2 regions of the Mesorhizobium sp. M1A.F.Ca.IN.020.04.1.1 genome follow, and region 1 is predicted to be linked to the other one. Evidence: riboswitches for the same ligand, from Rfam matches in the RefSeq annotation. Region 1 holds a riboswitch; the other holds the start of a gene.
The links. Region 1 has a riboswitch for S-adenosylmethionine ahead of EOA49_RS01555 (homoserine O-acetyltransferase). Riboswitches for the same ligand answer to the same signal wherever they lie in the genome.
Positions count from the first base shown of each region.

Region 2: it holds a riboswitch for S-adenosylmethionine, as region 1 does, so the genes downstream of both, EOA49_RS00035 (O-succinylhomoserine sulfhydrylase) here and EOA49_RS01555 (homoserine O-acetyltransferase) in region 1, are expected to answer to the same signal.

Region 1 covers NZ_RZSN01000003.1:1,670-16,891, reverse strand. The annotation lists gene ftsE (cell division ATP-binding protein FtsE) at 1-510, shown strand, start outside; gene EOA49_RS01615 (ABC transporter permease) at 503-1,492, shown strand; gene EOA49_RS01610 (YdcF family protein) at 1,677-2,405, shown strand; gene EOA49_RS01605 (pyridoxamine 5'-phosphate oxidase family protein) at 2,402-3,022, opposite strand; gene EOA49_RS01600 (LysR family transcriptional regulator) at 3,125-4,027, shown strand; gene EOA49_RS01595 (1-acyl-sn-glycerol-3-phosphate acyltransferase) at 4,109-4,903, shown strand; gene EOA49_RS01590 (LysE family translocator) at 4,911-5,531, opposite strand; gene EOA49_RS01585 (aldo/keto reductase) at 5,675-6,622, opposite strand; gene EOA49_RS01580 (gamma-glutamylcyclotransferase) at 6,741-7,271, opposite strand; gene EOA49_RS01575 (DUF2125 domain-containing protein) at 7,397-8,395, shown strand; gene EOA49_RS01570 (sugar kinase) at 8,403-9,350, shown strand; gene EOA49_RS01565 (prephenate/arogenate dehydrogenase family protein) at 9,347-10,285, opposite strand; gene hisC (histidinol-phosphate transaminase) at 10,292-11,395, opposite strand; SAM riboswitch at 11,532-11,609, shown strand; gene EOA49_RS01555 (homoserine O-acetyltransferase) at 11,700-12,869, shown strand; gene metW (methionine biosynthesis protein MetW) at 12,958-13,572, shown strand; gene EOA49_RS01545 (Stf0 family sulfotransferase) at 13,521-14,339, shown strand; gene EOA49_RS01540 (glycosyltransferase) at 14,455-15,222, shown strand, end outside.
Region 2 covers NZ_RZSN01000001.1:1,648-16,869, reverse strand. The annotation lists gene EOA49_RS32450 (hypothetical protein) at 214-669, shown strand; gene EOA49_RS00070 (LysR substrate-binding domain-containing protein) at 792-1,781, opposite strand; gene chvE (multiple monosaccharide ABC transporter substrate-binding protein) at 2,075-3,145, shown strand; gene mmsA (multiple monosaccharide ABC transporter ATP-binding protein) at 3,334-4,869, shown strand; gene mmsB (multiple monosaccharide ABC transporter permease) at 4,866-6,158, shown strand; gene araD1 (AraD1 family protein) at 6,367-7,356, shown strand; gene EOA49_RS00045 (ABC transporter substrate-binding protein) at 7,406-8,173, opposite strand; gene EOA49_RS00040 (2'-deoxycytidine 5'-triphosphate deaminase) at 8,261-9,355, opposite strand; SAM riboswitch at 9,491-9,568, shown strand; gene EOA49_RS00035 (O-succinylhomoserine sulfhydrylase) at 9,625-10,815, shown strand; gene EOA49_RS00030 (ceramide glucosyltransferase) at 10,857-12,002, opposite strand; gene apaG (Co2+/Mg2+ efflux protein ApaG) at 12,221-12,613, shown strand; gene EOA49_RS00020 (Hsp33 family molecular chaperone) at 12,666-13,697, opposite strand; gene argF (ornithine carbamoyltransferase) at 13,806-14,717, opposite strand; gene EOA49_RS00010 (aspartate aminotransferase family protein) at 14,733-15,222, opposite strand, start outside.

The DNA.
Region 1 (15,222 bases):
TCGCTGAAGCCGACGCGCGGCCTGATCACCATTTTCGGCAAGGATCGTTCGCGCATCTCGCGCGGCGAGTTGCCGCTGCTCAGGCGCCGCATCGGCGTGGTGTTCCAGGATTTCCGCCTGCTTGACCACATGACCACTTACGAGAACGTGGCGCTGCCGTTGCGCGTGCGCGGGCGCGAGGAGGCGAGCTATCGCACCGACGTCACCGAACTCCTGAAATGGGTTGGCCTCGGGGAGCGCATGCATGTGCTGCCGCCGGTGCTGTCGGGCGGCGAGAAGCAGCGTGCTGCGATCGCGCGCGCGCTGATCGAGCAGCCGGAGATCCTGCTTGCCGACGAGCCGACCGGCAACGTCGATCCGCCGCTGGCGCGCCGGCTGCTGAGGCTCTTTATCGAGCTCAACCGGCTCGGCACCGCCGTGGTGATCGCAACCCACGACCTCGGCCTGATGGAGCAGGTCGATGCGCGGCGCATGATTCTGGCCGGCGGAAGGCTGGACGTCTATGACTGAACTTCCGGCCGATCACCTGCACGAGGAAGCCGTCGAGACGCCGGCTGTCGTTCGCCGTGTCCAGCGCAAGATGGCGCCGATCGTGCCGGCGCAGAACATCGCCGGCCGGGCCCTGGTGCTGGTCATCGCCATCATGACCTTCCTGTCCTGCCTAACCTTCGGCGCCGTGACGCTGGTGCGCGACACCGCCTCGGTCTGGGAGAACCAGATCTCGCGCGAGGCGACGATCCAGATCAAGCCCGTCGAGGGCCTCGACATGGAAGCAGCGCTCGCGCAGGCCTCTGAGATCGCCAGCGAGTTCCCGGGTGTGAAGGGTACGAGGATCGTCGACCGCGATGCGACGGCGCGCCTTTTGGAGCCGTGGCTGGGCACCGGCCTCAACATCGATGAACTGCCGGTGCCGCGCCTCATCGTCGTCACCATCGATGAGGCCAATCCGCCCGACTTCGCGGCCATGCGCGCCGCGATCACGCCCAAGCTGCCGAGCGCCGCGCTCGACGACCATCGCACCTGGGTCGACCGGCTGGTCGCCATGGCGCATACGACAGTGACGATCGGCTTTGCCGTTTTGGCGCTGATATTGTCGGCGACGGTGCTGACGGTGGTGTTCGCCACGCGCGGCGCCATGGCCGGCAACGGCCACATCATCGAGGTCCTGCATTTTGTCGGCGCCGAGGCCCGCTTCATCGCGCGCGAATTCCGTTGGCATTTCCTGGTCACCGGCATGAAGGGCGCCGCCGCCGGAGGTGCCGCCGCTATCTTGGTCTTCATCGTCTTTTCCTGGTGGTCGTCGCGCAACATGGCGACGCCTGAGGCCGACCAGGCGACCGCGCTGTTCGGCAATTTCGCGATCGGCTCGACCGGCTATCTCGGCGTCGCCCTGATGGTGCTGGTGATCGGCGCGCTGACCGCGGCGACCTCACATGCCACGGTCGTCGCCTATCTCAGTGAGATCGACATCCGGCAGCCGGAGGCAAGCTGATCATGACGCGAAACCAAGTGTGGCGCGAATGCAAGAGTTGGCAAGTTGGGTTTCCAATGCGACCCGGACCCCACAAGTGCATGATCACGCAAGGGAAACTGCCGTAACGCAATGTGCGCCGTGCTATCTATGAAAGGCGACGTTTCAGAGTTAACCATTGGATGTTTTCAGGATTAACCTGGGGATGATGGACGCGCGGGACTCGATCGGAACGGCTGGACGGATGCCAGCGGCGCTTACGCGCGGTGCTGCGTCTGCAAGAACCGGTCGTCTCAGATTTGCGCTTCGTCTCTGCGGTTTCTTCGTGCTCGCCCTGCTGGCGCTTTTCGCCGGCGGCTTCGGCTGGTTTGCCGACAAGGTCAGCAACATGACGACGCCGGTCAATCCGGCCAGGGCCGACGCAATCATCGTGCTCACCGGTGGTCAGTCGAGGCTCGACGCCGCCATGGATCTGCTGGCATCAGGCAAGGGCGAGCGGCTCTTGATCAGCGGTGTTCACCCCACGGCGAGCCGCCGCCAATTGCAAGCGGCGATGGGCGGCGACAAGCAGCTGTTCTCATGCTGTGTCGACATCGACCGCGCCGCGCTCGACACGATCGGCAATGCCGAGGAGAGCGCCAAATGGGTGGAAAGCCACGCCTATGGCAGCATCATCGTCGTCACCAACAACTACCACATGCCGCGCAGCCTGCTCGAGATGGGCCGGCTGCTGCATGGCGCGCGGCTTGAGCCCTATCCGGTGGTCAACAACAAGCTCGGCAATGGCAGCTGGCTGACCAAGCCGGAAGCGCTGCGCGTGCTGTTCACCGAATACAGCAAATATGTGTTGGCGCTGGCGCGCGGCATCGTCCCGCTTCGGCCGACCACCGAGGGCGTCACGCTCGCCGAAGCCTCTACGGTGAGCAAGAACTAAGCTTCGCCAGACGCGCTGTTGCGCAGGCGTGCGATCTCCTGCTCCAGACCGGCAATGCGTCTATCCCGCTCGGCAAGCGCCGCGGCCACATCCGCCGCTTCGAAGCGCTGCGGAATGTGCTGCGGGCAATTTGCATCCCAGGCCGTGACGCTGAACAGGATCGCCTGCTCCGGCCGCGCCTTGTAGTTGGCCGGCATCAGCCTCGCCGTCAGCTCCGCATCGTCCTCGACGACGCGCGCTGTGCCCCAGATCTTGATGCGCTGCCGAAGCATGTAGTCGATCAGGAACAGGAAGGCCTGGGCATTGTCCGCAAGATTGCCCTGGGTGATGAACTGCCGGTTCCCCGAGAAATCGGCAAAGCCGATCGTTTGCTCGTCCAGCACCTTCAGGAAGCCGGCTGGCCCGCCGCGATGCTGAACATAGGGTTGACCTCCGCCATTGGCTGTCGCCAGGAACACACTGGTCTGCGCCTCGACGAAGGCGGCGAGGTCGGGCGTGATCGTCGCCCGCCAGCCGCCGCGCTCCTCGACCCGCGCATAAGATGCGCGCGAGCCCTTGCGGGACTGGATAGCCTTGACCGTAGGGGTAAAGGCGACGTCGCTGGTGAAGGCGTCCATGGCGGCTGTCCTCTGCCAAAGTGGAACGACATGTAGCCCCTTCCGAAATCCGGAGGTAGAAGGCATATTTGCAATCCATCCTTCCACATTTCGGAAGAATAAATGGACCGCCTCGACGCCATGTTCTTGTTCGTAGCCACCGTGGAGGCCGGCAGCCTTTCCGCCGTCGCGCGACATGCCGGCGTGCCGCTCGCCACCGTCAGCCGCAAGCTCTCCGAACTGGAGAGGCACCTCAAGACGCGTCTGCTCAACCGCTCGACGCGGCGCCTCACCTTGACGGACGCTGGTCGTTCCTATCTCGCCGCCTGCCGCCGTATCCTCGATGAGGTGGGCGAAGCCGAGCGCGCCGCCGCTGGCGAATACTTGAGCCCGACCGGCGAGCTGGTGATCACTGCGCCGGTCGTCTTCGGCCGCCTGCATGTGCTGCCGATTGTTACAGATTTTCTGGCCGCCTATCCCGACGTCGACATCCGCCTGACGCTGTCCGATCGGATCACGCATCTGATCGAGGAGCATATCGATCTTGCCGTGCGCATCGGCGCGCTGCCGGATTCGGCCATGGTCGCAACGCGCGTCGGCCAGATCCGCCGCATCGTCTGCGCCAGCCCGGCATATCTTGCGAAGCATGGCACGCCGTTCGAACCGCGCGACCTTTCAGGCCACAACTGCATCACCTTCGAAGGGCTTGCCTCTCCCGCGACGTGGAGCTTCGGCACCGACAAGAGCGAAACCGTGGTTCCGGTCCGCTCGCGGCTGCAGCTCAACACCGCCGAGGCAGCAATCGATGCGGCGATCGCCGGCCTCGGCCTGACGAGGGTGCTCTCCTATCAGGCGGACGCCGCGGTGCGCGCCGGCGCGCTTCATGTCGTGCTCGAGCCGTTCGAGCCGCCGCCATGGCCGGTCAATCTCCTGCATGCCGGTCAGGGCCTGCTGCCGGTGAAGCTGCGCGCCTTCCTCGATTTCGCGGCGCCCCGCCTGAAGGAGCGGCTGGCGCGCTCGCTGTGATGCGCCCCACCGTCGCGCCGTTTCCTTTTTGCCCGCGCTTGGTGTAACCAACGCTCACTTCCACACCGGGCCCTTTCCCGCATGCTCATTATCCGCTCGCTGGCGTTCAACCTAGCCTTCTATCTCAGCCTGGTCGTTCAGATGATCTTCTGGACGCCCTTCTATTTCCTGTCGCCCCGCCACCGCGCCTGGTTCGTGCCGAAATTCTGGTCGCGCACCTCGATGTGGCTTTACGACAAGATCGCCGGCACCAGGAGCGAAATCACGGGCGCCGAGAACCTGCCTGAGGGGTCCTTCATCCTGGCGCCGAAGCATCAGTCGTTCTGGGACGCGATCGCCTTTTTTCCTTATCTCGACGACGCCTTGTATATCCTGAAGCGGGAACTGACCTGGATCCCCTTCTTCGGCTGGTACATCATGAAGATGCGCATGATCCCGGTCGACCGCGGCAGCCGCTCCAAGGCGCTGAAAGCGGTCGTTGCCGCGACAAGGCAGGAGATGGCGCGCAACCCGCGTCAGCTTATCATCTACCCGGAAGGCACTCGTCGCCCACCGGGCGCCGAGCCGTCCTACAAATACGGCATCGTCGAGCTATATACCCAGCTGGGCGTTCCCGTGGTGCCGGTCGCCCATGTCGCCGGCCTCTACTGGCCGCGCCGCAAGTTCATGCGTTATCCGGGCACCATAAAGGCCCGTTTCCTGCCGCCGATTCCTCCGGGGCTCGACAAGGAGGAGTTCATGCAGCGGCTGATCGGCGAGACCGAGACCGCCTGCGACGAGCTGCTGGTCGAGGCCTCGCGCGCGCCGAACCCGCCGCCGATGCCGCCGACGGCGGTGAAGCGGCTGGCGGAGCTCGGCGCTGCGGCGAAGGCCTGAGCTCCCCTTACGGCAGCCCCGCCAGTGCAGTCGTCAGCACCAGCGTCGCCGCGAAGAAGAGATTGATGATCCGCGACGCCAATGGATCGCGCAGCAGCCTCGCGAAAATCGTCCCAGCGAGAAGCCAGAGCGCATGAATGGCGACGATCATCGCTGCCAGCACCAAAAGCTTGGTCGAAATCCCGAGCCCGTCGACCGTGGATGAAGCTCCCGCGAAGACCGCGCCGATCGCCACATAGGCTTTCGGGTTGGCGACGGCGAGCATGAAGCCGCCGAAGAAGGTGGGACGCGCCGCCGCATTGCCGCCTTGGGCAAGCGGCGGCGCTGTCGCGATCCTGAAGGCAAGGTAGAGGATGTAGAGGGCCGAAGCGACAGTCAGCAACGGCGCCAGCCCCGGCACCGAGGCGAGCATGCCGAATATCCCGGCGGCCACAACCAGGAGCACGGCCGTCGTTCCAAGCACGATGCCGGACGTATAACCCAGCGAAGGCCGCAGCCCGAAAGCGGCGCCGACGGCGGTGACGCTGATCGTCGCCGGACCTGGGCTACCCATGACAACGGTCGCCGCCATGACCAGCGCCAGCACCTGCTGCCAGGGCTGCGCTTCGGACAAAACTTCTCCGACCATGCCTAACCTCAATTCCTGCCGCGATCGGGTAGGAATTATCGCGAGGCTATCTGCAAGGTCTTGGACGATCGTGCGGGGGACCTGCTGCACTAACGCATGTTGGATCCAGGTCAGGCCGGCATCCGCCTGAATATCGACACGCCTTAAGCGCTGGCGCGATCGAGCGCTGCGATGTCGTCGGCGGAAAGCTTGAGCGATGCGGCGCGGATCAGGCTTTCCATCTGTGCGGGCGTCGTGGCGCTGGCAATCGGCGCGGTGATGCCCGGCCGCGCCATGATCCAGGCGAGCGCCACTTCGGCCTGCTTGGCCGAATGGCGCCCGGCCGCGGCATCGAGCGCGGAGAGAATGCGCATGCCGCGTTCGTTGAGATACTCGGCCACGTCTTCGCCACGCTCGCTCCGGCCAAGGTCGGCCTTGCTGCGGTATTTGCCGCTGAGGAACCCCTTGGCCAGGCCGAAATAGGTGATGACGCCGAGGCCTTCCGCCTTGCACAGGTCGAGCAGCGGGCCGTCCAGCGAAGAGCGATCGTACAGATTGTATTCGGGCTGCAGAACCTCGTAACGCGGCAGGCCCCGCAGGCTGGCGACATCCAGGGCCGCGCGCAATTGCCCCGCATCGAGATTGGAGCAGCCCGGATAGCGGATCTTGCCCTTCTCGAGCAGGCGCTGATAGGCGCCGAGCGTTTCCTCGTAAGGCGTGGCCGGGTCCGGCCAGTGCGACAGATAGAGGTCGATGACGTCGGTCTGCAGCCGCTTGAGCGATTGGTCGACCGCCTTTTCGATATAGGCTGCGGAGAGGTCCCGCCTGCCCTGTCCCATGTCGGAGCCGACCTTGGTGATGACGACGATGCTGTCCCGGTTGCCGCGGCTCTTCATCCAGTTGCCGATGATGGTTTCGGATTCGCCGCCTTTGTTGCCCGGCGCCCAGCGCGAATAGGCGTCCGCCGTGTCGACTGCGTTGAAGCCGGCCTCGGCAAAGCGGTCGAGCAGGTCGAACGAGGTCTTCTCGTCGGCGGTCCAGCCGAAGACGTTGCCTCCAAGGACCAGCGGCGCGATGGAAAGGTCGGTGCGACCGAGACGGCGTTTCTGCAAGACTGATCTCCGTGATGCTGGGAAGGGCCTGGGTGCCCAGAGGATGGATTGCGGCTAAGCTAGGTCGTGCCTTGCCGAGGTCAAAGGCATGGTTTTGCTTTTTGATCGGGCCAGATCTTCACGAAGACGCGACCTGCCGCCCCACCTCTTCCAGCCAGTGGTCGCGGATGCCGAGCGCCCTCAGATGCTCCACTGTGCTCAGGACATAGTCTTCGTTCCTGCCCGATTGGCCCACGGCGCCGCGCACGACTTTTGCCGCATGGCCGGCGTCGAGCCCGCCGGCATATTGCTCATGCGCGCGGTCGACGATGTAGGCGACCGCTTCGACCGTTCCGCCTTGTCCCGCCCCATCCAGCCGGACATCGAGAGTGCGTTCGAGATAGACGCTGGTCACCAGCTCGCGCTCGCGCAGATAGGAAAGCACTTCGTCACGCAAATCGCCGGGCACGCGGAAGGCGAGCCCGACGCAGGAGCCGCCGCGGTCGAGGCCGAGCACCAGGCCCGGCCGCTCACGCGTACCGCGATGGACGAAGGAATAGACGCAGAGCGACCGGCGGAAGCCGTAAAGACGGGCGCGCCGCGTCTCGACATGTGCGAAACCGGGCCGCCAGATCAGCGACCCGTAGCCAAAAACCCAAAAATCGCCCATATCGCCAAGCCTGATTGCATTCGAGTGACGACACCACACCGGTAAGGTGCTTCTTCTGTCCCCGCTTGTCGTGCGTAAGAACAACCACCCGCTCGCCGCATGAGCGGGTTAACGAGAGCCGCAGCATGACGTCAAGTGACGAGCGATCGCGCAAACCTCGCCGCCGGCTGTTCTGGCTTGCGGCGTTCATCTTGGTGCTGTTCGCGCTCTACAGCGGCGGATGGTTCTATCTCGCCGGCAAGGTCAAGACCGAGGCCGAGCGGGCCGTGGCCGAGCTTGGAGGCAAGGGCATCAAGGCCGACTGCGCCAATCTCACGGTCAGTGGTTATCCACTGGACTTCACGGTCGCCTGCGACAGCCTGGCCTATCAGGACGATGCCAGGAATGTAGCGGCCTCGACCGGCGATATGAACGTCGTCGCTCGCATCACCCAGCCTCTGTCGCCCGTGGCGAACCTGCGCGGGCCGTTGCGGACTGTGGCGCCGGGCATGCCGCCGCTTTGGCTCGACTGGGACAAGCTGCACGCCACGGTCAAGCTGTCATGGCCGCTTCCGCGCCGCATTTCGCTTCAGGCGGAAGGCTTGTCTGGACAGACCGATCCGGCCGACGACACCGATCCCGTGCAGCTGTTCAGCGCCGGCCAGGCGGCCGGCCAGCTGCAGCCGAATGGCCAGGACCTCGTCTATACCGGCAGCTTTGGCGACCTGAAGATCGACGCGGAAGCTGTCGGCGGACGCGTGCTGCCGGAACTCGACGGCGCCGGCGAAGCGACAGTGAAGAACGGCGTCGCGCTGATTAAGGCGCCGCCGAAAAGCCTGCGCGGCCAGTCGGTCGACATCGCCAGCCTCGACGTGTCATCGGGCACGGCGCGCGTAACTGTGTCCGGGCCGATCTCGATCGACGCCGACGGCCTGATCGATGCAAATCTGTCGATCAAGCTAAAGGACCCAAAGGCCGTAGCGGCCATCCTCGCCGGCGCCATTCCCGAGCACAAGAGCGAGATCGAGCAGGGTTTTGCCGGCATTGCCATGCTCGGCAACCAACCGTCCATGCCGCTCAAGATCGTGAAGGGTAAAGCTTCGCTTGGCTTCATCCCGCTCGGCAAGATCAAGCCGGTCGATTGAGACTGCGATGGCCGGACCGATCAAACTGCTCAGCGTCGGCGCGTTCACCCTCGACACGATCCTGCGTGTCGAGACGCTGCCCGCGCATCAGGGCAAGTTCATCGCCAGCGACGGTGTCCAGATCGCCTCCGGCATGGCGACGAGTGCGGCCTGCGCCGCGCATCGCCTTGGCGCCGATGTGTCGCTTTGGGCGAGCGCGGGAGACGATGCGGTCGGCGACCGGCTGATCGCCGAGATCGAGGCGGAAGGCGTCGACTGCAGCCTGGTCCGCCGCGTCGCCGGCGCGCGCTCGGCGCTGGCCGCGATCCTGGTGGATGCCCATGGCGAGCGCATCATCGTGCCCTTCTATGACAGCAGGGCGCAAGCCGATCCCGACACGCTGCCGCTTGCCGGCCTTTCCGCCTTCGACGCCGTGCTGGTGGACGTCCGCTGGCCGGGCGCCGCTGCACTTGCCTTGGCGGCCACGCGGGACGCCGGCCGTCCGGCGATCCTCGACGCCGACACCGCGCCGGTCGACGTGCTCGAGCGGCTTTTGCCGTTGGCCTCGCACATCGTCGCCTCGGAGCCGGCGGCGCGGATCATCTGCGGCCATGCGCTCGATCCGGAAAGCGCATGCGCCGATCTCGCCTCGCGCACCGACGCCTTCGTCGCGGTGACGGGCGGCGCTGCCGGAACCTGGTGGCATGATCGGGGAACCGGTCGCGTCCGGCATGTCGAGGCGCCGAAGGTCAAGGCGGTCGACACGCTCGCCGCCGGCGACGTCTTCCACGGCGCCTTCGCCGTCGGCCTTGCCGAAGCCATGCCGCCCGAGCAGGCGCTGCGCTTTGCCAGCGCCGCCGCCGCGCTTAAATGCCTGCGCTTCGGCGGCCGGCTCGGCGCTCCGGACAGAGCCGAGACAATGGCCATGATGGCGGCGCACTGGCCCGCATCGGGACAGATCGAGCAGAAGGCCTAGGGCTTGGCCCCCGGGTGCTCCACGGCCTGACGGCCGAAATCCGGCACATCGATATCCTGGCCGGCCTCAATGATCGAGCGGCGGATGGCGCGCGTGCGGGTGAACAGGTCGAACAGCTTCTCGCCGTCGCCCCACCGGATCGCTCGCTGCAACGAGGCCAGATCCTCCGAGAAGCGCGCCAGCATTTCCAGGATCGCGTCCTTGTTGTGCAGGCACACGTCCCGCCACATGGTCGGGTCGGAAGCGGCCAGTCGGGTAAAGTCGCGAAAACCGGAAGCGGAGTATTTGATGACTTCCGTCTTGGTCACCGATTCCAGGTCGTCGGCGGTGCCGACGATATTGTAGGCGATGATATGCGGCAGATGCGAGACGATGGCCAAGGTCATGTCGTGATGCTGCGGGTCCATCGTGTCGATGTTGGAGCCGCAGCGCCGCCAGAATTCGGAGAGCTTTTCCAGCGCCTCCGGATCCGTGCCCGGCAGCGGCGTGAAGATGCACCAGCGGTTGTCGAAGAGATCGGCGAAGCCGGCATCCGGCCCGGACTTTTCCGTGCCCGCCAGCGGGTGCCCGGGGATGAAATGCACACCGACGGGCACATGCGGCTGCATTTGCGCGATCACCGAAGCTTTGGTCGAGCCGACATCGGTGAGGATCGCGCCTTTCTTCAGCGCCGGCGCGATCTCGGCCGCGACCTCGCCGGACGAGCCGACCGGAACCGAGACGATGACGAGATCCGCGTCGCGCACCGCGTCTTCGGCCTCGGCCGTGTAGGAATCGCCGAGACCCAGTTCCTCGGCGCGCTTGAGCGTCGATTGGCTGCGCGTCGCGACAGCGATATGGCGCGCCAGGCCTTCACGGCGGATGACGCGGGCGAGCGACGAACCAATCAGGCCGATGCCGACCAGCGCTATTCTTCCGAACATCGTTGCTGTCATGGTGCTTCAGCTTTTCAGAAATGTCTTGAGCGCCTCGACGACGCCGCGATTGGCCTCCTCGATGCCGATGCTCATGCGCAGCGCGTTGGGAAAGCCGTAGCCGGTGACGCGCCGCAGGATGTAGCCGCGCGCGCTGAGATAGTCGTCCGCGGCCGCTGCCGAATGCTTTTTGTTGTCGGGGAAGTGGATCAGCACGAAATTGCCGACGCTGGGCGTCACGCGCAGCCCGAGCCCGGTCAGCTCCTCGCTGACCCAGGCAAGCCACTTCTCGTTATGCGCCACGCTGCGCTCGACATGGGCGCGGTCGCGGATGGCCGCGATGCCGGCCTCGATCGCGGTCGCATTGACGTTGAAGGGCCCGCGCACCCGGTTGATGGCATCGACGATATGCGCCGGTCCGTACATCCAGCCGATGCGTGCGCCGCCGAGGCCGAGCTTGGAGAAGGTGCGGGTCATGACCACGTTCTCCGAGCTCCCGGCCAGCTCGATGCCGGCTTCATAGTCGTTGCGCCGCACATATTCGGCATAGGCCGCGTCGAGCACTAGGAGCACGCTCTTGGGCAGTCCGGCATGCAGCCGGCGCACCTCCTGGAACGGCACATAAGTGCCGGTCGGATTGTTGGGGTTGGCGAGGAACACGATCCGCGTCGCCGGCGTCACCGCGGCGAGGATCGCGTCGATGTCGGCGCTCTCGTCCGTCTCCTTGACCGCCACCGGCTTGGCGCCGGCGGCTTGGATATAGATCTTGTAAACCATGAAGGCGTGTTCGGTGAACACGGCCTCGTCTCCCGGCGCGAGATAGGTCTGCGCCAGCAGCCCCAGGATCTCGTCGGAGCCATTGGAGCAGACGATGTTTGCCGGATTGAGGCCGTGCACATCGGCGATCGCCTCGCGCAGCCGGCGGGCGGAGCCGTCGGGATAAACGTCCAATTTGGCAGCCACCTCCCGGGCGGCCTCGATCGCCTTCGGCGAGGGCCCGAGCGGATTCTCATTGGACGACAGCTTGTAGACCTTCGTCACGCCGGCCGGCGCGGTACTTTTTCCCGGCACATAGGCCTCGATGTCCATGATGCCCGCGCGGGGCGTCGGACGTGGCTGATCCTGCTTCATGTCACAAATCCGTCGAGAGGCCCTGGTTCGAGGCCGCAGCGGAAATACAGGCGGTGGCCCCGAATGTCGAGGGGCCGGCGCGCTCGCGCGTAGGCAGACCGTTGACGAAGCGCGGCGCTGGCCCTAGAAGAACAGCCGGATCTCCCGTGGTGATTTGGCCGGTCGGCTTGCAGCCACGTTAAACAATTCGCTAAAGGGCCGTTTGCAACCTGTAACCGGCTTTGCGAAGGCAGGCCGGTTTTTTGTTGTCCGTTGCCGGCCGGACGCCGTATCGCGAGATCGATGCGACTGGATGGGGAATGCAATGGCCGCTCAGCGCGCTCCAAGGACCAACCACGAGGCCGACCAACCGTCGAGCCCGGTGTTGCAGTTCGGTCCCGACAAGCCGCTAAAACTCGATGCGGGCACCGTGCTGTCGCCGTTCCAGGTCGCTTACCAGACCTACGGCGCCCTCAACGACGCCCGCTCCAACGCCATCCTCGTCTGCCACGCGCTGACCGGCGACCAGCATGTCGCCAGCACCAACCCGGTGACCGGCAAGCCGGGCTGGTGGGAGGTGCTGATCGGCCCCGGCAGGATCATCGACACCAGCCGCTTTTTTGTCATTTGCGCCAACGTCATCGGCGGCTGCCTCGGCTCCACCGGCCCGGCCTCGACCGATCCGGCGACAGGCAGGCCCTATGGGCTCGACCTGCCGATCATCACCATCCGCGACATGGTGCGGGCGCAGCTGATGCTGGTCGATCATTTCGGCATCGAGAAGCTGTTCTGCGTGCTCGGCGGCTCGATGGGCGGCATGCAGGTGCTGCAATGGGCCGCAAGCTACCCGGAACGCGTCTTCTCCGCGTTGCCAATCGCCACCGGCGCCCGCCATTCCTCGCAGAACATCGCCTTCCACGAGGTCGGGCGGCAGGCCGTCATGGCCGATCCGGACTGGCACGGCGGCAAATATCTCGATTTCGGCAGGCGGCCGGAAAAGGGCCTCGCCGTGGCGCGCATGGCCGCGCACATCACTTACCTCTCGGAAGCAGCGCTGCACCGCAAGTTCGGCCGCAACCTGCAGGATCGCGAGGCGCTGACCTTCGGCTTCGACGCCGATTTCCAGATCGAAAGCTATCTGCGCCATCAAGGCATGACCTTCGTCGACCGCTTCGACGCCAACTCCTACCTCTATCTGACCCGCGCTATGGACTATTTCGACCTCGCCGCCGACCACGGCGGACGGCTGGCCGATGCCTTCGCCGGCACCAAGACACGCTTCTGCCTCGTGTCGTTCACAAGCGACTGGCTGTTCCCGACCGAGGAAAGCCGCTCGATCGTGCATGCGCTGAACGCCGCCGGCGCGTCCGTCTCCTTCGTCGAGATCGAGACCGATCGCGGCCATGACGCTTTCCTGCTCGACGAACCGGAATTGTTCGCGGCCATCAACGGCTTCATAGCCTCGGCCGCGCGCGCAAGGGGGCTCAGCCTATGAGTGGCGCGCGATCTCTGTGTCCTGGGCGCATTTCTGAGGCGCCGAGATTCCGACTGGCTGGAAATGCTCAAAGGCCGGAGGTGTGCCCATGAGCGTCAATCGCGCCCAGCGTGTCGACCTCGAAGTCGTCACCGATCTCATCCCGCCGCATTCGCGCGTGCTCGATGTCGGCTCCGGCGACGGCGTGCTTCTGGAGGTTCTGCAGGCGACCAAGCGGGTCGATGGCCGCGGCCTGGAGCTGTCGCAGCGCGGCGTCAACGAATGCGTGGCGCGCGGCCTTTCCGTCGTCCAGGGCGATGCCGACAAGGACCTCGAATTCTACCCCGACAAAGGTTTTGATTTCGTCGTCCTGTCGCAAACGCTGCAGGCGACCCGCAACCCGAAACTTGTGCTCGACGAGCTGCTTCGGATCGGCAACCGCGCGATCGTCTCCTTCCCCAATTTCGGCCATTGGCGCGTGCGCTTCTCGCTGCTGATCAAGGGCAGGATGCCGGTCACCAAGGACCTGCCCTATTCCTGGTACGACACGCCGAACATCCACTTCTGCACCATTCGCGACTTCGTCAATCTGTGCGAAGAGCTCGGCGCGACGGTCGAGAAGGCGACCGCGCTCGACGCCAACGGCCAGAAGATCGGCCTGTCGATGCCCTGGTGGTTCTGGAACTTCTTCGGCCAGCAGGCGGTGTTCTTGCTGAAACGATGATCTCGCTCGATCTCTTTCGACGCCGGCCGGCCGTGGTTCAAATCCCGTCGGAAATTCTGTCGGAGATAAGCACAGGGATTCTTGTGTGCACTTCGCCGCGTACCGGCAGCAATCATCTTGCAGGACTGATGGCTTCCGCCGGGCTGGGCAATCCACTGGAGTGGTTTGGCGGGCGCCGGCTGCTCGAACAGCCAGGCTATCCGCGCGATGCCAGAGGGCAGCTTCTGAGGGCGCTGACGGAAGGACGGTCCTCTTCCGGAATCTACGCGATCAAGCTTTTTGCGAGTCAATTCGCTCAAGTTGCCAAGAAGGTGAACCTCCCCGCCAGTCTTCCCAACCTTCACTATGTGCGCCTGACGCGCAGCGATTTGCTGGGTCAGGCGATCTCATGGGCGCGTGCGCGCCAAACCCGCAGATTCCGCTCTAGCGAGGTCAATCGCGCATCCCCACGCTATGACGGCGAGGCTATCGCCGAATCGCTCGAAAAGATTCTGATGGAAAATCTGGCCTGGGACGGGTGGTTCGCGAAAAACGGGCTGTCCTTTCTTGCGCTAACTTACGAGCAGGTCCAGCAAAACCCGAGAGGAAGCCTCGAGAAAATTGCCCAGTTGGCCGGGGTCGAGCCTGTCTGGGGAACGAATCTCGGATCAGGTCTCGAAATCCAGCGCGACGCGACCAATGACGAATGGAGAAAACGTTTCCTGTCTGAATATGCCGACCCGTCGAGCTTCCCGCACAGAAAAAAGCGCGGGTTCCTGAAGATCTAGAAAGAATCATGCGATTGAAGCGCAAACTTGCAAATAGAATGGCACCGAGAATCGTTTGACGGCATACCCCGCAGGGCTATAGCGACTGTACCGGCAAAACTGGTGGTGATTATCTATGGCTGAACACCCGATCTATTCGATCGTCATGGAGATGGAGAACGCCAAATCCATCGACTGGAACGAGATCGGCCTGGGGCTGAAGTCACTGGCGCGCGAAATCGCGGCTGTTCCCGCTACGGGTTTTGCAAGGCCAAAAGTTGCCGTGTCGCATGGCGGGCCCGATTCGGACGGCAGCTTGCTGCAAGCGAGCATTGAAGCTGAAGCGCCTGAATTGATGCAGGTTGCCGACCTGACGATCACAGCTTGCCCCGACGGCCGGTATTACGAACTCAAGAACAACGGCGTGCTTTTGACCGAAGGGGACATCGTCGTTTTCCTGGATTCGGACACGGTCCCTCAGCCAGGTTGGCTTTCAAATCTGCTGCAGCCGTTTCAACAGCCGCAAACCGTCTGCGTGAACGGCCATACCTATCTGTCCTATGACGACTTCTTCTCGAGAACCTTCGCCTTGATCTGGTTCTTCCCGATGGCCCGTGGAGACGAAAGATTCGCCTCGAAGCGGGCGATCAATGCCAACAATGTCGCCTTCCGGCGCCATTGGATCGTCAGCCACCCTTTCCCGGCACATAACGGCTTCAAGGTGTCCTGCACGCTGCTGATGCACCAGCTTCGGCGCGAGGGCCACAAGATCGTCAACGTTGATGCGCGCGTCTACCACTACTCTCCGCGAGGCTGGCGGTTCTTCTATTGGCGCGCGTTGGTGACCGGCAGGGACGCCGACCGCAAGTTCGTCGCGCTTCATGCCCCCAGTCGCAGCCAGCGG
Region 2 (15,222 bases), on a different contig from region 1:
ATTGCGATGGTTAACAACAGGCAGCTTTGAAAACATCGAACATCCAGATCGCCCAACTGCCCGCATCCTCTCAACAGCAGGGGGACTGGAAAATCAACGTGCTTTTTGACCGCACTCCGAAGGGAGCCACCTCGTTCGGCGAAAGCGCGCAAACGAAAGAGCCGCTCGAAAGGCGAGGGGCTTGGGCCCTAGAAGAGGATCGCCGCGCGAACTATGGCGAAAAAGAAGCCAGCCACCTTGCGGCGGCCGGCTCTGGACCGGTTGAGCAATCCAGGACCACGTCTCGGTCCGGAATTCCGTAAAAACAGTTCTTTACTGCGGGTGAGCGGCTCTTATCCAAAGCTGAACCGCTATGGACCCCTAAAGCCAAAAGCCAATCCAAACACGTTCGCGCCAGCAGCGGCGACGCCAGCGGCCACGACGCCAGTAGCGGCGGCAAACACGTCTCCAAACGCGGCGCCGTCTGCGGCGGCGACGGCCGTGATGCCAATGACGATGGTAAACCTGCTCCACTTCAGCACGTTCGTCTCCATCCTCGAAGACGGCGGTATCGGGCTTATCGAGTTCATCGAGAATTCCGTTGCCGCTTGGAATTCCGGCAACCGCCCTATTGGGGCCAGCCAGGGTTGCAATTGCCGCTGCCCCCGCAACGCCAAGCATTCCAGTTAGAAACAAGCGACGTTCCATCAAAGACCTCCCGATAGTTCAGCATCGGCAGGTGGTTCCCTCACCCAAACGGGCTCCAGCGAACTGCCGATCTGTTTGAACGCACAGGTAGCATTCTCGTTCCGTTACCCCACTTCGCGCAGGATGAAGTCGTGCAGCATCTTGGCGGCGGGCGAGAGCGCCCGGTTCCTGACCGTGATCAGGCTGTAGGGCCGGACCTCGATGTCGAACTCGGTCTGAACGACATCGATCGCTCCGGACAGCCCGTCGCCGCTCTGGATGAACTTGGCCACCTGCACCGAAACGGGGGCGATGGCGTCAGATTGCGCCACCATTACCAGCGTCAAGAGCAGCGACGAGGTGTTGAGGATGCGGTCGGGAAGCGGGATGTTGCGGTTCAAGAAATTGCTTTCCATCGCCTGGCGCAGGGGCGAGCCGCCGGACTGGAAGACCCAATCATAGGCAGCCGTCTCCTCCAGGCCGACCATCCCGCCGCCGGCAAGCGGATGGCCGCGGCGCACGATCAGGCAGGCCTTCTCGATGCCGATGACGCGCGATTCGAACAGCCGCGGATTGAGGTCATCGGGGATGCGGGCGATGATGAAGTCGTGGCGGGAGGCGATCAGCTCGCGAGCGAGCACGTTCGAGGTCTCGACCTGCATGGTGATCTCGATGCGCGGATAGATGCGGCGGATCTCGCGAATCGCCGGCACCGCCAGTTCGATCGCCGGCGCAGTCACGGCGCCGAGAAACACCGAGCCGCCCTTGCCTGCCTTGAGTTCCGAAATCTCGCGGTCGGCTTCGCGCATTTCGAGCAGGATCGAGCGGGCGCGCCTGGCGAGCGCCTGACCGTAAGGGGTCAGCGTCACGCCGCGCGGCAGCCGCTCGCACAATTTCACGTCGAGCACCGCCTCCATCTCGGCGATCATGCGCGAGGCCGCCGGCTGGGAAATATTCATCACCTGGGCGGCGGCGCTCACCCGTCCGTGATCGTCGAGCGCGGCGATCATTCGCATATGGCGCAGGCTCAGGCCGCTGCGCAGGAGCGTTTCGCCGTCCCCCGGAAGCTTCTCGTAACTCCCTGAAATCGCATCAGGATCGCGCAGCGCCGCCATGATTTCCCAGCCTCTCCGGCAGTTCTCTGCTCTACGCTAAATCATACCAGTTTCGGTATAGCAACCAGCAAAGATCGCATTTGACAGTTATGTCAAAGGGACACACCCTTCGCGCGTTCCGAGACGCAGCGATCGGCAACGAGCAAAATCGTATCGATTGAAACTGCGTCGCGGGGCCGATTGGGAGGATACCGGAGATCGATAAAGCCGACAGAGGCGCGACTGCGCTCCTGTTCGACTGCGCGGCCCGCGAAGCCCCGAGGTGTCGCGTCCATCAACCAGGGAGAGTAAATGTGAAGATCATCAAGACGCTGGCCGCCGTCGCGGCCCTTGGCATTGCCGCCACGACCTATTCGGCGCACGCCGCCGACAAGGGTCTCGTCGGCGTGCTGATGCCGACCAAGACCTCGCAGCGCTGGATCAACGACGGCGACGCCGTCAAGTCCCAGCTCGAAGCGCTGGGCTACACGGTCGACCTGCAATACGCGCAGGACGACATCCCGAACCAGCTCAGCCAGCTGGAAAACGAGATCACGAAAGGCCCGAAAGCGCTGATCATCGCTTCGATCGACGGCACCACCATGGCCGATGCGCTGCAGAAGGCCAATGACGCAGGCGTCGTCACCATCGCCTATGACCGGCTGATCAAGAAGACCCCGAATGTTGACTACTACACCACCTTCGACAATTTCGGCGTCGGCGTGATCCAGGCGAATTCCCTGGTCAAGGGCCTCAAGGAGCGCTTCCCGAACACCAAGCCGTGGAACGTCGAGCTGTTCGGCGGCTCGCCCGACGACAACAACGCCTTCTTCTTCTACAACGGCGCGATGTCGGTCCTGCAGCCGCTGATCGACGACGGCTCGATCAAGATCAAGTCCGGCCAGATGGGCATGGACAAGGTCGGCACGCTGCGCTGGCTCGCCGCCACCGCCCAGGCCCGCATGGACAACCTGCTCTCGGCCAACTACTCGGACGGCAGCCGCGTCGATGGCGTTCTGTCGCCCTATGACGGCCTGTCGCGCGGCATCACCGCCTCGCTGCGCGCTGTCGGCTACGGCACGGATGCTCAGCCCTGGCCGATCGTGACCGGTCAGGACGCCGAGACCGCCTCGGTCAAGCTGATCATTTCAGGCGAGCAGTATTCGACCGTGTTCAAGGACACCCGCGAGCTGGCCAAGGCCACCGTGCAGCTGGTCGACAAGGTGCTCTCCGGCGGCAAGCCCGACGGCCTCGACACCAAGACCTACAACAACGACGTCAAGGTCGTTCCCTCGATCCTCTTGACGCCGCACGAGGTCGACAAGTCGAACTACAAGGCGCTGGTCGTCGACTCCGGCTACATCAAGGCCGAAGAGCTGAAGTAATCCAGCCTTTAAGGGAGGGGTCCTGCGCGACGCAGGGCCCCTTTTCGTTCAGAAGCGACCCCGGTATTGTTTTTGCCGGCTTCTGCAGCGCCATGCGCCATCGCGGCGCGAGCCAGACTGCAGTATGTTGATTTCGCGCATAACGCCTTCCGGAAACGGCAGGCATGCGCCAGGGAGCGGAATTCCTGATGAGCTCGACGATTTTGGAGATGCGCGACATCACCAAGACGTTCCCCGGCGTGAAGGCGCTGTCGAACGTCAACCTCAGCGTCGAGGAAGGAGAAATCCACGCCATCGTCGGCGAGAACGGCGCCGGCAAATCGACGCTGATGAAGGTGCTGTCGGGCGTCTACCCGACCGGTACCTATGAAGGCGAGATCGTCTTTCGCGGCCAGGAATGCCACTTCAAGGGTATCCATGACAGCGAGCATATCGGCATCGTCATCATCCACCAGGAACTTGCCCTGGTGCCGATGCTGTCGATCGCGGAAAACATCTTCCTGGGCAACGAGCACGCCAGCTACGGCGTCATCGACTGGAACGCCAACGAGAAGCGCACCAAGGCCCTGCTCGACAAAGTCGGCTTGAAGGAAGATCCCAAGACGCTGATCACCAATATCGGCGTCGGCAAGCAGCAACTGGTCGAGATCGCCAAGGCGCTCAGCAAGGAAGTGAAGCTGCTGATCCTTGACGAGCCGACCGCCTCGCTCAGCGAAAAGGACAGCCAGGCGCTGCTCGATCTTCTGCTCGAGTTCAAGCGCCAGGGCATGACCTCGATCCTGATCTCGCACAAGCTCAACGAGGTGAACCGCGTCGCCGACAAGGTGACGGTGATCCGCGACGGGCGCACCATCGAGACCCTGCCCAGGAAGGACATCAGCGAAGACCGGATCATCACTTCGATGGTCGGCCGCTCGCTCGACGACCGCTACCCGCCGCGCGAGCCCCAGATCGGCGAGGTTATTTTCGAAGTGAAGAACTGGTCGGTGTACCATCCGATCCACGCCGAGCGGCAGGTGATCAAGAACGTCAACCTCAATGTGCGCAAGGGCGAGGTGGTCGGCATTGCCGGGCTGATGGGCGCCGGCCGCACCGAATTCGCGATGAGCCTGTTCGGCCGTTCCTATGGCCGGCATATCAGCGGCGAGGTCCTGCTCAGGGGTAAGCCTCTCGATCTTTCGACGGTGAGCAAGGCGGTGGAGAACCGGATCGCCTATGTCACCGAGGACCGCAAGACCTTTGGCCTCAACCTCATCGACCACATCAAGCACAACGTGACGCTGGCCAATTTGGGAGGCGTCTCCAGCCGCGGCGTCATCGACGACATGCGCGAGATGAGCGTCGCCAACGACTATCGCAACAAGACCAACATCCGCGCATCAAGCGTCTATCAGCTGACCGGCAATCTTTCGGGCGGCAACCAGCAAAAGGTGGTGCTGTCGAAATGGCTGTTCGCCGACCCGGAAGTGCTGATCCTCGACGAACCGACGCGCGGCATTGACGTCGGCGCCAAGTACGAAATCTACACGATCATCGCCCGCCTCGCCGCAGAGGGAAAGGCAATCGTCGTCATCTCGTCGGAAATGCCGGAATTGCTCGGCATCACCGACCGCATCTATGTCATGAACGAAGGGCGTATCGTCGGCGAAATGGCGGCAAGCGACGCCAGCCAGGAAAAGATCATGCGCGCCATCGTTCGGGGAGAAGGAAAAAAAGCCTCATGAGCACAGAAAGCGCTCCCGCGCCGCAGAGCGGCGTCGCCGAAGACGTCAAGCATGGTCCGCGTGTCGCCGTTTCGGCGCTGACGACGAACCTGCGCGAATACGGACTGATCATCGCGCTGATCGTCATCATGCTGTTCTTCCAGTACACGACGTCCGGCACGCTGTTCAAACCGGTCAACCTCAGCAACCTGGTGCAGCAGAACTCGTTCATCATCGTGATGGCGCTTGGCATGCTGCTGGTGATCGTCGCCGGCTATATCGACCTCAGCGTGGGATCGGTCGCCGGCTTCATCGGCGCGCTTGCCGCAATGATGATGGTCATCTGGCCGCTCGGTATATTCAGCAATCCACTGGTGGTCTCGATCGTTTGCCTGATCGTCGGTGCGCTTATCGGCGCGGCGCAAGGCTATTGGATCGCCTATCACCGAATACCGAGCTTCATCGTGACGCTGGCGGGCATGCTGATCTTCCGCGGCATCTGCCAGGCACTGCTTGGCGGCGGCTCCTCGGTCGGTCCGCTTCCCGACAGCTTCAAGGCGTTGAGCTCCGGCTTCATCCCCGACGTCATCGGCCCGCTGACGCTCATTCCGCCGACGGTGAATGCCGCCGGCAAGACCATCGTCGGCAGCGGCCTTACGCTGCACATGACGACGATCGTGCTCGGTCTGGTCGCGGTGCTCGCCTATGCCTATTTCGGCTTCAGAACACGGCGTAAGCGCGAACGGCATGGCTATGAGGCCGAGCCCTTCCCGCTGTTCGTCGTCAAGACGCTGGTCGGCAGCGCGCTGGCGCTGTTCCTGGTCTTCCAGTTCGCCAGCTACAGGGGCCTGCCGGTGGTGCTTCTGGTGATGGGCGTGCTGATCTCGCTGTTCGTCTTCGTCACCAAGCGCATGACCATCGGCCGCCGCATCTATGCGATGGGCGGCAACGCCAAGGCGGCGCAGCTGTCGGGCATCAACACCGAAAGGCTGACGCTGCTCGTCTTCATCAACATGGGCGTGCTGTCGGCGCTCGGCGGCCTGATCATCGCCGCTCGCCTCGGCCAGGCCGTCCCGGCCGCCGGTCTGGGCAGCGAGCTCGACGTGATCGCCGCCGTCTTCATCGGCGGCGCCTCGGCGATGGGCGGTGTCGGACAGGTCATCGGCGCCGTGGTCGGCGGCTTCATCATGGGCGTGATGAACAACGGCATGTCGATCATGGGCGTCAATGTCGACTGGCAGCAGGTGGTCAAAGGCCTGGTGCTGCTCGGTGCCGTCATCTTCGACGTCTACAACAAGAACAAGGCGTAGAGGCCGGAGGCAAGGACTAAGGAGGCATACGGGTTCTAGATCGCGAAGCTGCCGGCAACCCGTCGGCGCGAAGAAGTCCTGGAAGGACCAGGCTCGCGAGTGCAATCCGGACGAAGAGTTTCAACCGTGGCGCGGATCGGTTCCGGGCCGCGCCGGTCAGGGCTTGCCAATCGGCAGCCGGGCCAAGGCAAAAGAGAGAGGGTTCATCATGCTGATTTCCCAGATCCTCGATGACGCCGAGACGATCCGCGTCGTTGCCCGCAGCGGCGGCAAGACCCGGATCATCAACGGCGCGCGCAGCGTCTATTCGCTGGCGATGGAGGCAGCCCGCACCGGCACCGGGCTCGAGGCGCTGATCGAGCGCAAGGGCTATGGCGAGACGGTCGACCTCGACGCCGTCTACAAGAAGGGACGCCTGGTGTCGCCGATCAACCATCCCGACCCCGCGCATCTCCACCTTACCGGCACCGGGCTTACACATCTCGGCTCCGCCGCGACACGCGATTCCATGCACAAGAAGCTCAGCGACGGCGAGGAGCAGCTCACCGATTCCATGAAGATGTTCCGCATGGGGCTGGAGGGCGGCAAGCCGGCCAAGGGCGAGATCGGCGTGCAGCCGGAATGGTTCTACAAGGGCAACGGCACCATGGCGGTGGCGCCCGGTGCCGCGCTGATGTCGCCGGCCTTCGCGCAAGACGCCGGCGAGGAGCCGGAGATCGCCGGCATCTATGTCATCGGCGACGACGGCGCGCCGTTCCGCGTCGGCTTCACGCTGTCCAACGAGTTTTCCGACCATGTGACCGAGCGCGTGAACTACCTGTTCCTCGCCCATTCCAAGCTGCGCAACGCCTCGTTCGGACCGGAAATCCTGATCGGCGAGCTGCCCGCCGACATAAGGGGCTCTTCACGAATCTGGCGCGACGGCAAAGTGCTTTGGGAAAAGCCGTTCCTGTCCGGCGAGGCGAACATGTCGCACACCATCGCCAATCTCGAGCATCACCATTTCAAATATTCAGCCTTCCGCCAGCCGGGCGACGTGCATGTGCACATGTTCGGCACCGCCACACTCTCGTTCGCAGACGGCGTCAGGACCGAGGAAGGCGACACGTTCGAGATCGAGGCCAAGGATTTCGGCCTGCCGCTGCGCAACCCGCTCGAGATCGAGAAGCCAGTGAAGGTGGCGGTGAAGGCGCTGTGAGGTTAGAGCGTGATCTCCCCCACGAGGGGGGAGATTGGCAGCTTCAACCTCAATAAATATCGAAATCGAAATACTTCGATTGGATCTTCTTGTAGGTGCCGTCGGCAACGATGGCGTCGATGGCCGCGTTGAGGCGGTCGCGCAGGGCGGTGTCCTCCAGGCGCACGGCGATGCCGGCCTCGGTCTCGGTGCCCTTGACGTCGCCCACCAGCTTGCAGCAGCCGTCGCTCGCCTTCTTCATCCAGTCGACCAGCACGAACTTGTCCGAGATGACGGCGTCGAGCCGGCCGTTGAGCAGATCGGTGACCGCCTCTTCCTGGGTCGGGTAGAGCTTCGCCTCGGCGCCGGCCTTGGCGTAGACGTCCTGGACGTAGTTGGCCTGGGTGGTCGAGGCCTGGGCACCTACCGTCTTGCCGGCAAGCGAGGCCGGCTCGGTCGAGGCGATGTCGGCGTCCTTCAGGGCGACCAGCGCAAGCGGCGTGGTGTAGTATTTGTGGGTGAAGGCGACCTGCTTCTTGCGTTCCTCGGTGATGCTCATCGAGGCGATGATGGCGTCGAATTTCTTGGCCTGCAGGGCCGGAATGATGCCATCCCAATCCTGGGTGACGATCTCGCATTCGACCTTCATCTGCGCGCAGAGCGCATTGGCGATGTCGATGTCGAAGCCTTCGACCTTGCCGTCCGGCGTGATGGTGTTGAAGGGCGGATAGGCGCCCTCGGTGCCGATCTTGATCTTTTCGGCCGCGTCTACCGAACCGACGCCGAGCGCCAGCATGGCGGCGGCCGCGGCCGACAGGATCCATCTGGATATCTGCATTTTCATCCCCTTGGGTTCAGTTGCTACCTGGTCAGACGCAGCCAAGCACGGCGCGCCAGGCCGGGCAAGCACAGCCTGGTTGGGCGATCAGCGCGCGGCGCGAAAATGCTTGGAGAGCTTCAGCCCCTGCGCCTGATAGTTGGAGCCCAGCTCGCTGCCATAGAGCGCCTGCGGGCGCTTCAGCATATGCTCGTAGACGAGGCGACCGACGATCTGGCCGTGGTCGAGGATGAACGGCACCTCGTGGCTGCGCACTTCAAGCACCGCGCGACTGCCGCTGCCGCCGGCGGCGGAATGGCCGAAGCCCGGGTCGAAAAAGCCGGCATAGTGGACGCGGAACTCGCCGACCAGCGGATCGAAAGGCGTCATCTCGGCGGCATAGAGCGGCGGCACATGCACGGCTTCGCGAGAGACCAGGATGTAGAACTCGTCCGGGTCGAGCACGAGCTCGCCGGCCCCGCTCTTGTAGAGCGGTTCCCAGAAGTCGACCACATCCTGAGCGGCGCGCTTGTCGACGTCGACGAGGCCGGTGTGGTGCTTGCCGCGATAGCCGACCAGGCCGTCCTTGTCGCCGTCGAGATCGATAGAGAGCGCAATGCCGCCGCCGGAGATGTTGGGCGGCTCGGTCGCAACCAGCATCTCGGCGTGATGGAGGTCACGCAACTCATTCTCCGACAGCACGGCATTGCCGGTGCGGAAGCGGATCTGCGACAGGCGCGAGCCGGCGCGCACGACGATCGGGAAGGTGCGGGGGCTGACCTCGAGATAGAGCGGGCCGTGATAGCCGGCGGCGATCTTATCGAACTCATGGCCGCGGTCGGTCATGACACGCGTGAAAATGTCGAGCCGTCCGGTCGAGCTCTTCGGGTTGGCCGAAGCCGAGACTTCCGCCGGCAGCGCCAGGCTTTCCTGCAGCGGCACGATGTAGACGCAGCCCGTCTCCAGCACCGCGCCCTCGGCAAGGTTGATCTCATGCAGCTTCAGCCGGTCCAGCTTGTCGGCCACCAGATGATCGGGACCGGGCAGAAAGGAAGCCCGCACGCGAAAGGCCTTGTCGCTAAGTCTGAGATCGAGGCTGGCCGGCTGGATCTGGTTGGTGTCGAGCGCGCGCGGCGACTTCAGCGCGCCCGACTGGAAGAGCGCCGCGATGTCCTGATCGGGAAGAATGCCTGTCTGCCGCAATGTCTGGCTCCGGGCGAAGTCATTGTCGTCGCAGTTTCCTGTCGCAAAACCGCGGGACACTTTTGCTGAGGCTGCCTGGTACAAACCTCTTAATCAAGCCGGCAATTGACGCAAGCGCGGGCGAGGTCTAAAGGGTCGTTATCCCGTGGTGATTTGGCCGGTCGGCTTGCAGCCACGTTAAACAAGTCGCTAAAGGACCGTCGGGCCGCAAGGCCGTATGGACCGGTTGCGACGTCGCGGCCGGTTTTTTTGTGTTTGGAAGCAGGGCGATGACCAAGACGCGTAACTGGAAACCTCAGACGGCACTCGTGCATGGCGGGACGCTGCGTTCCGGCTTCGGCGAGACCGCCGAGGCGATGTATCTCACCCAGGGCTATGTCTACGAGACGGCCCAGGCAGCGGAGGCCCGCTTCAAGGGCGAGGAACCCGGCTTCATCTATTCGCGCTACGCCAACCCGACCGTCGATATGTTCGAGAAGCGCATGTGCGCGCTGGAAGGCGCGGAAGACGCACGTGCCACCGCTTCCGGCATGGCCGCCGTGTCCGCCGCCCTGCTCTGCAGCGTCAAGGCCGGCGATCACATCGTTGCGGCGCGAGCCCTGTTCGGTTCCTGCCGCTGGGTGGTCGAGACGCTGGCGCCGCGCTATGGCATCGAGGCGACGCTGATCGACGGCACCGACATTGCCAATTGGGAAAAAGCGGTCAGGCCGAACACCAAGCTGTTCTTCCTGGAAAGCCCGACCAACCCGACGCTGGAAGTGGTCGATATCGCCGCTGTCGCCGCTTTAGCCAATTCGATCGGCGCACGCGTGATCGTCGACAACGTCTTTGCCACGCCGCTGCAGCAGAAGCCGCTGCAGCTCGGCGCCCATATCGTGGTCTACTCGGCGACCAAGCATATCGACGGACAAGGCCGCTGCCTCGGCGGCGTCATCCTGTCGGACAAGAAGTGGATCGACGAGAACTTGCACGACTATTTCCGGCACACCGGCCCGAGCCTGTCGCCATTCAACGCATGGACGCTGCTGAAGGGCCTCGAGACGCTGCCGCTGCGCGTGCGCCAGCAGACCGAAAGCGCCGGCAAGATCGCGGACTTCCTGGCTGGCCGGCCGGAGATCGCCCGCGTCATCTATCCGGGCCGGGCCGACCATCCCCAGGCGGATATCGTCAGGAAGCAGATGTCGGGCGGCTCGACGCTGATCTGCCTTGACGTCAAGGGCGGCAAGCAGGCGGCCTTCGCCTTGCAGAACGCGCTCGACATCGTGCTGATCTCGAACAACCTCGGCGACGCAAAGAGCCTGATCACGCATCCGGCGACGACGACGCACAAAAACCTCAGCGACGAGGCGCGCGCCGAGCTCGGCATCGGACCAGGCACGCTGAGGCTCTCCGTCGGGCTGGAGGATACCGACGACCTGCTCGCCGACATCGAACAGGCGCTCAAGGCGGCGAAGGAATGAACCGCCACGGCTGCAAAGAGCGCGCTTGAGCCGCAGCAGGCTCAAGCAATCTCTTCGAGTTCAGTCATCCCGCTGTTGCGGATGGTCATTGCGTTGCCGCGCCATTCGACGGCTCCGCCAAGCCAGCCGCGCGCCCAGATGGCGGGAAGCATCACGTCGCGCACGATCATCGCGGTGACGCTGCGCGGCGACAGATACCAGCCCTTGGACCAGGCGAGCATGCATTCGGGCACATAGGCGATCGCCAGCACGCAGAGCGCGGTCGCGGGCAGGCTGACACCGGCGCTTGCCGCCGCGATCAGCGCCAGAAGCAGCGGCGCGACCACACCGGTCAGGATTTCGGGCGCGAAGAACAATGGGAAGGTGACGCGGCGCAGCCGCGCCCAGCGCGCCTGGCGCGACCAGATTTCGGCGAGCGTGCGCTGGCCGAGCGGCTGCTCGAAGGGCGCGGCCACGAGATTGACCCCAAGGCCAAGGCTGTTGACCAGCTTGGTCGCCGCCGCGTCCTCGGCGATTTCGGCGGCCAAAGCCTGGATGCCGCCATTTGCATCCAGCATCGGCTTGTTCCACAGCATGCTCTTGCCCTGGGCGAAGCCAAGGCCGAGCGCTTCGCCGGCATATTGCCAGCGCGCCTGCAGCGTGTTGAGGAAGACGCATTCGACTTCGGCCCAGAAACCGTCCGGCCGCGAGCCGATCGGCGTCGAGCAGACGAGGCCGGTGTCCGGTCCCCAGGCCGCCATCAGATGCTGGACATAGTCCTTGGGCATCAGCACGTTGGAATCGGCGAGGATCACCCAGTCGTGCCGCGCCGCCTGCCAGCCCTTGATGCAGTTGTTGAGCTTGGGATTGGCGCTGATCCTGTCATCGCCGACGAGGAGCCGCGCCGGAACATTCGGAAAGCGCGCGATGGCGGCGTTGATCAGCTTGACCACGGGATCTTCGGCGTGCGCGACGCAGAAGATCATTTCGTAGCGCGGCCAATCGAGCGAGAAGGCGCGGTCGAGCGTCTCCTGCGTGAACGGCTCCACGCCGCGCGACGGCACGACGATCGAGACAGGCGGCTGTTTGCTGGAAGGCGGAGGAATGACCCGCCTGGGCTTCAGCCGCGACGACGCGAGCAGGATGCTGGCAAGGTTGGAAAAAAGAAGGGCCGAGGAGGCAAAGGCGGCTGCGAGGGTCAGTTCCATCGAGATCTGGTCACTCCGGAAAGGCCGCCCGAGGCCGTTTCATCACTCGACAAAGCGCCCGAGTCGCCCGCACGGTTTGTGCACACCAACATTGTCATGTGTCACTTAAATGACATTGTTTGTCGGCACTTGCGGTGGAAAAGCCGGCAGGCTGGCGACGCCGCGGAGGTAGAACCGCGAAGCGCGGTAAAATGTTCCCTGCGGCACCGGAGTGGCTCATGTATCGCGCCGTGACGCGCAACATCGAAGTGCAGGTCAGGCCGTTCTATCTGGAGGACCGTTCCGATCCGTCCGAAAACCGCTATGTCTGGGGCTACCAGGTGACGATCGACAACCGGTCGGACGAGTTCGTGCAGCTTCTGTCGCGCTACTGGCACATCACCGACGGGCGTGGCCGAGTCGAAGAGGTGCGCGGCGAGGGCGTGGTCGGCGACCAGCCGGAGCTCAACCCCGGCGACAGCTATCAGTACACGTCGGGATGCCCGCTCTCGACGCCATCCGGCATCATGGTCGGCCACTACACGATGCGCAACGGCCGCGGCGAAACGTTCGACGTCGCCATTCCGGCTTTCTCGCTCGATATGCCGGGGACGAAAAGGACGGTGAATTAAAGAACTCGAGTTCCCCGCCTCCGCAAAGCGGGGGCGAGGAGCCGGAGCTTTCTCACTCCGCCGCAAACTCCGCCGGATCGAAGTCGTACTGCGTCGAGCAGAACTCGCAAGCGACATGGATACCGCCGTCCTCGGTCGAGTCCTTGATCTCCTCGGCCGAGAAGCCTTCGAGAATGCCTCGGATTTTGTCGCGCGAGCAGGAGCACTGATCGGCGACCGGCACACCGCGGAAGACGCGCACGCCGTGCTCGTGGAACAGCCGGTAGAGCAGCCGCTCGGCACCCACCGTCGGATCGATGAGCTCGGTCGGCTCGATGGTGCCGAGCAGCGCCAAGAGTTCCCGCCAGGAATTGTCGGCCGGTTCGTGCGCCACGTCTCGCGGATCGCCATCCCCGCCCGAAATGTCGGGCACGCGCATGCGTTCGGGCGCCTGCGGCAGGAACTGCGCCAGGATACCGCCGGCGCGCCATTGCTCGCGGGCCCCGCCCGGGCCCGGGGTCACCAGCTTCGCAACCGACATCCTCAGATCGGTCGGGATCTGCTCCGACTGGCGGAAATAGGTGCGCGCGGCTTTTTCCAGCGATGTGCCGTCGAGTTGGACGATGCCCTGATAGCGCTGCGTGTGCGCGCCCTGATCGATGGTCAGGGCCAGGACGCCGGTGCCGAGCAGCTTCTCCTGCGAGATCTCGCCCGAGGCAATCAGCGCCTGCAGCCGGTCGGCGTCGAAGCGCGCATAGGCGCGCAACGAATGCGGCGTGGTAAAGTCCGCCACCAGCATGTCGACCGGTCCGTCCGTGCGGGTTTGCAGGATGAACTTGCCCTCGAATTTCAGCGACGTGCCGAGCAGCACGGTGAGCACGCAGGCCTCCGCCAGCAGGCGCGCGACCGGCTCGGGATAATCGTGGCGGCTGAGAATGGCGTCGAGCATCGGCCCGAGCTGCACCGTGCGGCCGCGCACATCCAGGGGCGCTACTTCGTAAGGCACGACATGGTCGTCGCCTGCGAAGCCGAATTCGCCGAGTTTGGGTTGATGCTCAGCCAAGGAAAGCGTTTCCAGCATGACAAAACTCCGGGGCGCATCCATCCCGCTTTCCAGGCGGCATGGGTCGAAGCGCGTTCGATTTCAGTGATGGCCCGCAAATAGGCATCACACATCCCCGGATCAAGTTGGCGCGGATCAAGTCGACCCCGGTCAAGCGCCCAGGCACCAGGCCAGCACCGCCTTCTGGGCGTGCAGCCGGTTCTCGGCCTCGTCGAAGACCACCGAATGCGGTCCGTCGATCACCTCGTCGGTGACCTCCTCGCCGCGATGCGCAGGCAGGCAGTGCATGAAAAGCGCGTCGGACTTCGCCCTCGCCATCAGCGCGGCGTTGACCTGGTAGGGCAGGAAGACGTTATGGCCGCGGGCGCGATGCTCCTGGCCCATCGACACCCAGCTGTCGGTGACGACGCAATCGGCCTGGTCGACGGCCTCTTCGGCCGAGCCGGCAAACCTCACCTTGCCGCCATTGGCCTTCGCCCAGTCGACATATTTCTCGAACGGCTCGCTGCCCTCCGGCACGGCGACATTGAGGTTGAAGCGGAACCGCGCCGAGGCTTCTAGAAGCGAGTGCAGCACATTGTTGCCGTCACCTGTCCAGGCGAAGGTCTTGCCGGCCACCGGACCGCGATGCTCCTCATAGGTCATGATGTCGGCCATCAGCTGGCAGGGATGGGTATCGTCGGTCAGCCCATTGATCACCGGCACGGTCGCGTTTTCGGTGAGTTCCAGCAACCGGTCATGCGAGGTGGTGCGGATCATGATGGCATCGACATAGCGCGACAGCACCTTGGCGGTGTCGGCGATGGTTTCAGAACGGCCGAGCTGCATCTCGGTGCCGGTCAGCATGATGGTCTCGCCGCCGAGTTGGCGCATGCCGACGTCGAAGGAAACGCGCGTGCGCGTCGAAGGCTTGTCGAAGATCATCGCCAGCACCTTGCCCTCGAGCGGCTTCGAACGCTCGCCGGCCTTGAGCCTGGTCTTTCGCGCCATCGCATCGTCCAGCATGACGCGCAGATCGCCTGCGGAAACGGCGGACAGGTCGGTGAAGTGACGAACGCTCATCGGCAGATTCCAGAACTACTTCGCGGCTTCGGCCGTAATCGCGTCGGTCAGGCCCTTGGCGCCCGACCGAATGCGTTTCAGCGCCTCCCCGATCTCCTCGTCGGTGACGGTGAGCGGCGGCAAAAGCCGGATGACGTTGTCGCCCGCCGGCACCGCAAGCAAGTGCTGGTCGCGCAGCGCCATGTTAACCTTGGCGTTGGGCATGGCGCATTTCAGCCCTAGCATCAGCCCGCTTCCCCGGATGCCTTCGATGACCTCGGGAAATTCGTCGGCGACCGCCGCCAGTCCTTGCTTCAGCAGCAATGCCTTGCGCTGAACGTCCTCGAGGAAGCCGTCGGCCAGCACGACGTCGAGCACGGCGTTGCCCACCGCCATCGCCAGCGGATTGCCGCCGAAAGTGGTGCCGTGCACGCCGGCCGTCATGCCAGCCGCCGCGTCGTCGGTTGCGAGGCAGGCACCCATCGGAAAACCGCCGCCGATGCCCTTGGCGATCGCCATCAGGTCA